DNA from 2 places in the Pseudomonas sp. NPDC077451 genome. Region 2 is predicted to be linked to the other one. Evidence: predicted binding sites of a transcription regulator. Region 2 holds the regulator's gene; the other holds the start of a gene.
What was found. The regulator sigma-54, encoded in region 2, starts transcription at its own class of promoters, with help from an activator protein. The targets are predictions, from matches to a motif close to ANTGGCATNNANNTTGCTNT.
Positions count from the first base shown of each region.

Region 1: glnK (P-II family nitrogen regulator) is a predicted target of sigma-54. The motif match lies at 1,824-1,843, and genes of this name have one in related genera.

Region 1 is NZ_JBITVX010000007.1:149,625-153,037, forward strand. It holds gene ACIGHL_RS13385 (ammonium transporter) at 1-1,175, opposite strand, end outside; gene glnK (P-II family nitrogen regulator) at 1,300-1,638, opposite strand; gene ACIGHL_RS13395 (accessory factor UbiK family protein) at 2,034-2,297, shown strand; gene ACIGHL_RS13400 (YifB family Mg chelatase-like AAA ATPase) at 2,331-3,413, shown strand, end outside.
Region 2 is NZ_JBITVX010000005.1:93,640-97,052, reverse strand. It holds gene rapZ (RNase adapter RapZ) at 1-83, opposite strand, end outside; gene ptsN (PTS IIA-like nitrogen regulatory protein PtsN) at 413-877, opposite strand; gene hpf (ribosome hibernation-promoting factor, HPF/YfiA family) at 884-1,192, opposite strand; gene ACIGHL_RS10340 (RNA polymerase factor sigma-54) at 1,272-2,789, opposite strand; gene lptB (LPS export ABC transporter ATP-binding protein) at 2,935-3,413, opposite strand, start outside.

The DNA of each region.
Region 1 (3,413 bases), on a different contig from region 2:
AGCACGCCCTTGAACTGGATCCACAGCTGCAGTGCGATGTTTTCCACCTCACCAAAGCCGCCCAGTGCCGGGGCCGCGAACACGCCAGTCAGCAACGCACCCACGATGCCGCCGACTCCGTGCACGCTAAAAGCGTCCAGAGAGTCGTCGTAACCGAGCTTGCGTTTCAGGCTGGTGGCACAGAAGAAGCAGATGACGCCGGAGGCCAGACCGATAATCAGCGCGCCCATCGGGCCGACCGTACCGGCGGCTGGTGTGATGGCGACCAGACCGGCCACGACGCCCGAAGCAATGCCCAGGGCGCTGGGTTTGCCGTGAGTGAGCCACTCCGCGAACATCCAGCTCAGCGCAGCCGCAGCGGTTGCGATCTGGGTCACTAACATGGCCATTCCGGCTGTGCCGTTAGCAGCCAGCGAGGAGCCGGCGTTAAAACCGAACCAGCCGATCCAGAGCATCGCCGCGCCGATCAGGGTGAGGCCAAGGTTGTGCGGCGCCATCGGCGTGGTGGGGAAGCCTTTGCGCTTACCGAGCACGATGCACGCCACTAGGCCAGCGATACCGGCATTGATGTGCACCACAGTGCCACCCGCAAAATCAAGCACGCCCCAGTCCCACATCAGGCCGCCATCGCCGCCCCAGACCATGTGCGCGATCGGTGCGTAGACCAGCGTGAACCAGACGCCCATGAACACCAGCATCGCGGAGAACTTCATGCGCTCGGCGAACGCACCGACGATCAGCGCCGGGGTGATGATGGCGAAGGTCATCTGAAAGGTAATGAATACACTCTCCGGTACGGTACCGGTGAGGCTGTCAGGCGTCAGGCCGCTGAGGAAGGCGCGACCCAGGCCTCCAACGAAGGAATTGAGGTTGGTGACGCCTGCTTCCATGCCGGTGGTATCGAACGCCAGGCTGTAGCCGTAGACCATCCAGAGGATGCTCATCAGCCCGGTGATGGCGAAGCACTGCATCATCACCGACAAGATGTTCTTGGAGCGGACCATGCCGCCGTAGAACAGCGCCAGGCCCGGAATCGTCATGAACAGCACCAGCGCGGTGGCCGTAAGCATCCATGCCGTATCGCCGGAATCAAGCGTTGCCTCCTGCGCCATGGCGATGCCTGGGCTTATCAGAGACAAAAGGGCTCCTAGCCCTGCGAATTTTCGCAGAGTCATGGTTTTACTCCTGGGGCGTGGGGGTTCGTAGGCCTGCTAGGCAGGCAATCGCAAATGCTTGGGCGGTGCGTGGCGACGTGTCGGGCGTTGCCGCCCGCTCAAACGCGCGCTACGCGTCGGGCCGTCAGATTGCGTCGGTATCGGTTTCGCCTGTGCGGATGCGAATGGCCTGTTCCAGATTCACGACGAAGATCTTGCCGTCGCCGATTTTTCCGGTGTTGGCCGCCTTGGTGATCGCCTCGATCACGCGATCGAGTTGGTCATCGGCGATTGCTACGTCGATCTTCACCTTCGGCAGAAAATCGACTACGTATTCAGCCCCGCGATAGAGCTCGGTATGGCCTTTCTGGCGACCGAAGCCCTTGACCTCGGTGACCGTGATGCCCTGGACGCCAATCTCGGACAGCGACTCGCGTACGTCGTCCAGCTTGAACGGCTTGATGATGGCAGTGACTAGTTTCATGAAACTTCTCCCGTTTAGGTGGACTTGCCCCAGAAGTACGAACCCGGCTCAAGTCTAAGCGCAGTGTCTGGCTCTTGTAACGCGCCGGCGTTGCCGAGCGACCATCCGACACCATCAACCGATCCGACGAAACGTCCCGAATCGCCTTTGCACCGCTACCTGCTGGTGCATGCGTCGTGAGGAGCTAAGCAGAATCGATGCCAGCTTTTTGCAATGCCCGGCGTGTGGCGCTTCGCAAAGGGCGTGCGCGGCCACATCACGGCTCGCCCGCCCGGATAGCGCACCATGCCGGTGCACGACACCGCAACGGCATGCCCGCAAACGTGCACGCGCGTCGGCAGGACGGTCGAATAGCCCGTGTTACACTGCGCGTCGCTCAGAAACAGGTAATGCTCATGTTCCCACCCAAAGCTTTTCTCGACGCCGTCGGCGCCCAGGCCTCGCGGCTATTCAGCGGTGAAAATCCCCTGCCCCGTGCGGAAGTCGAAGCCCAGCTCAAAGGCATCGTGCAAGGTGCGCTGAGCAAGCTCGATGTGGTCAGCCGTGAAGAATTCGACAGCCAGATGATCGTGCTTGCACGCACCCGGGCGAGGCTTGAAGCCCTCGAAGCCAAGGTCGCCGAGCTGGAAGAGAAACTCGCGCCACCCGCGTCCGAATAGACCGGCTGGCGTCACGATCAAAGGAGTGATCGGATGTCCCTCGCAATCGTCCACAGCCGCGCCCAGGTCGGCGTGGAAGCGCCCACCGTGACGGTGGAGGCGCACCTTGCCAATGGCCTGCCTTCGCTGGCCTTGGTCGGCCTGCCGGAAACGGCAGTCAAGGAAAGCAAAGACCGCGTGCGCAGCGCGATCCTGACGTCCGGCTTCGACTTCCCGGCCCGACGAATCACGCTCAATCTTGCGCCAGCCGATTTGCCTAAAGATGGTGGCCGTTTTGATCTGGCCATCGCGCTGGGCATATTGGCGGCGAGTGGCCAGATCCCTGCGGACCGGCTGGACACGCTCGAATGCCTGGGCGAGCTGGCGCTTTCCGGCGCACTGCGGCCGGTACAAGGCGTGTTGCCCGCCGCGCTCGCGGCCCGCCAGGCCGGGCGCGCCCTGCTGGTGCCGCGAGCCAATGCCGAGGAGGCCAGCCTGGCGTCGGGATTGGTGGTCTACGCCGCCGACCACCTGCTGGAAGTCGCTGCGCACTTCAACGGCGTGACTCCCATCGAACCGTTTCAAGCCCAAGGCCTGTTGCGCCAGGTGCTGCCCTACCCTGATCTCGCAGATGTACAGGGCCAGGCTGCCGCCAAGCGTGGGCTGCTGGTGGCCGCCGCGGGTGGCCACAACCTGTTGTTATCCGGTCCGCCTGGTACCGGCAAGACATTGCTTGCCAGCCGGCTACCCGGCCTGCTTCCACCTCTGGAAGAACAGGAAGCGCTGGAAGTCGCAGCAATTCAGTCTGTCGCCAGCCAGTCTCCCTTGGCGCACTGGCCACAGCGCCCTTTTCGACAGCCCCATCACAGCGCATCAGGGCCAGCCCTGGTTGGCGGCGGCAGTCGGCCAAGGCCGGGGGAAATCACTTTGGCGCATCAAGGTGTACTGTTTCTCGATGAGCTGCCGGAATTCGACCGCAAGGTCCTGGAAGTGCTTCGCGAGCCCCTGGAATCAGGCTGTATCGTCATCGCCCGCGCGCGCGACAAGGTGCGCTTTCCAGCACGCTTCCAGTTGGTCGCGGCGATGAACCCCTGCCCCTGTGGTTACCTGGGCGATTCCACCGGTCGCTGCCGCTGT
Region 2 (3,413 bases):
CAGTAGAAACCATTGTCTTCAAGGACATTTAGCGCAGTGCTCTTGCCCGATCCAGAGCGCCCACTGACGATGATCAACCGCATCGAACTGTTCCATTCAGCAAGGCTTGGCCTCGAAAACCTTTTTTCGCGTCGCGCCGGCAGGGTGTGTATTGGCAGATAAGGGGCACGTTTCTTTCCTCACTCAGCTTAGGGCGACAGAATATTGCTCTGTCCTAGCAGGCTGTTGGGAAACTACTCGAGTAGACATGTCTCGTTAAAACAGCCACGGCCTCGACCCCAGCCAGAACGCATCGATAGCCAATCAAGGTGCGTTTTTCCGTCTGTTAACCTCGGTCCAGCCTTAGGCTTTGTTCCAGGGAACCCGGTGGTTGGGATTGCCAGCCACCGCTTATGTTGTCCCGGACGGCCAACTAACGACCGTTCTGAATATCCATCACAGCCTGATACAGTTCCTGTCCCGACGTGGTCCCGCGCAGCCGTTCACGGACCTCTTCGCGATCCAGCATGCTGGCAATCTGGCGAAGCAGCTCCAGATGTTCATCGGTGGCTGCTTCTGGCACCAGCAATACGAACAATAGATCGACGGGAGCGCCGTCGATTGCATCGAAATCTACTGGTGTATCGAGTCTCAGCACTGCACTGAGCGGCGATGTGCAGCCGGGCATACGGCAGTGCGGGATAGCAATGCCATTGCCGAAGCCGGTTGAGCCAAGCTTCTCGCGGGCGATGAAGCTTTCAAAGATCGCTTGGCTATCAAGATCTGGCAGATCCCCACCAAGCACCTTGGCGATCTGCTCCAGTACGCGCTTCTTGCTGCCGCCCGGTACGCCCACTAGGGCGCGGCCGGGGGTTAGGATATTTTCGATTCGGATCATGATGGGTTAGCGAGCCAGGGCGCCCTGATGGTGGTCGAGCTGTTTTTCTTTGTGCTTGATGAGCTGCCGATCGAGCTTGTCCGCAAGCAGATCGATCGCGGCGTACATGTCGCTGTGCTCGGCGTTAGCGACAACTTCGCGGCCAGCTACATGTAAGGTCGCTTCGGCCTTCTGCCTCAGCTTCTCGACTTGAAGAACGACTTGAATGGCAATGATGCGATCGAAATGCCGTTCTAACCGCTCGAATTTCTCTTCGACGTAGTCACGCAGGGGTTCTGTGATTTCCAGGTGAAGGCCAGTGATGTTGACTTGCATACTGCATCTCCTTTTTGCCACATGCGGATTGGTGGGCAGCAAGCCCGCCATTCGGAAGAACTCGACCAGTGCTCTGGTGTTACATCAGCCGCTTGCGCTCGCTGGATGGCGCGATACCGAGTGATTCGCGGTACTTTGCGACGGTGCGGCGTGCGACCTGAATCCCCTGTTCCTCCAGTAGACCAGCGATCTTGCTGTCGCTCAATGGCTTTTTCTGGTTTTCCGCGGCCACCAGTTTCTTGATGATTGCGCGGATGGCAGTGGACGAGCACTCGCCGCCTTCGGCAGTGCTCACATGGCTCGAAAAGAAATATTTGAGTTCATAGATGCCCCGGGGCGTGTGCATGAACTTTTGCGTCGTGACCCGCGAAATGGTCGACTCATGCATACCCACCGCTTCGGCGATGTCGTACAGCACTAGCGGCTTCATGGCCTCGTCGCCGTGCTCGAAAAAGCCCCGCTGATGCTCGACGATCTGGGTGGCCACCTTCATCAGCGTTTCGTTGCGGCTGAGCAGGCTTTTGATGAACCAGCGTGCTTCTTGCAGCTGGTTTCGCATGAAGGTGTTATCCGCGCTTGAATCGGCCCGTTTGACGAACCCGGCGTATTGCGCGTTTACCCTCAGGCGAGGCATTGCCTCCTGATTCAGTTCCACCAACCAGCGGCCATTGTGCTTGCGCACGATAACGTCAGGCACCACATATTCGGGCTCACCCGCTTCGATCTGAGAGCCGGGGCGTGGATTGAGCGTTTGAATCAAGTCGATGATCTGGCGCAGTTCGTCTTCTTTGAGCTTCATCCTGCGCATCAGCAAGCTGTAATCGCGCCCGCCAAGAATATCCAGGTGGTCACTCACCAGCCGGATGGCCTCACTCAGCCACTCGGTGCGTTCGGGCAGTTGACGAAGCTGCAGCAGCAGGCATTCACGCAGGTCACGCGCTCCGATGCCTGCGGGCTCGAACTGCTGAATTCGGCGCAGCACCACCTCGATCTCGTCGAGTTCGATTTCAAGCTCGGGGTCAAACGACTCGAGTACTTCTTCAAGCGTTTCGTCGAGATAACCCTGTGGATTGATACAATCGATCAGGGTGGCCGCGATGAGACGGTCGGTATCGCTCATCGGTGCGAGGTTGAGTTGCCAGAGCAGATGGCTTTGCAGGCTTTCGCCGCTAGAGGTCCGGCTGGTGAAATCCCACTCATCGTCATCGCTGCTCGGCAAGCTGCTGGCGCTGGTCTGATAGATGTCTTCCCAAGCGGTGTCTACCGGCAGCTCATTTGGGATGCGGTCGCCCCAGTCGCCTTCTTCGAGGTTCTCCACCGTGTTGATGGGCTCCTCGTAATTGTTGTCCGGCTCGCTTTGCACGGTTGAGTCAGTCGAAGGGCTTTCGCTTTTCTTTTCGACAGACTCGGCCATCGGATCGGAGTTGTCGAAATCATCCCCGTCTTCTTCGCGCTCGAGCATGGGATTGGAATCCAGCGCTTCCTGAATCTCTTGTTGGAGATCAAGCGTGGATAGCTGGAGCAATCGTATGGCTTGTTGCAGCTGCGGTGTCATCGTCAGCTGCTGGCCCATCTTCAGGACTAGCGATGGTTTCATGGCAGAGGACTTCGAACCTTTTTTGCCGGCGCAACCGCGCCTGTTCCGATTTCGCTGGCGCCGCGCGCCCGTGTAAGCAAATTATATGCCTGCCATTGAAGCCTTTGCCTAGCCCTGTAGGTTCGTCCGGGCAGAAAAAACGACTTCAAAGTCGGAATTCGTGTCCCAGATAGACTTCCTTGACCAGCTGGTTGGCCAAGATGGTCTCTGCGTCGCCTTCGGCGATCAATTGACCGTCGTTGACGATGTAGGCGGTTTCGCAGATATCCAGCGTTTCGCGGACGTTGTGATCGGTGATCAGGACGCCGATGCCCTTGGCCTTCAGGTGATGAATGATCTGCTTGATGTCGCCGACCGAGATGGGGTCGACGCCTGCGAAGGGTTCGTCAAGAAGAATGAACTTGGGTGCCGTGGCCAGGGCGCGGGCTATCTCGACGCGGCGTCGTTCGCCACCGGACAGGCTCATGCCGAGGCTGTCACGGATGTGGTGAATGTGAAACTCCTGCAGCAGGCCTTCGAGGGCTTGTTGCCGACCGCTGCGATCAAGGTCCTTGCGCGTTTCAAGGATCGCCATAATGTTGTCGGCTACCGACAGCTTGCGAAAGATCGAGGCTTCCTGCGGCA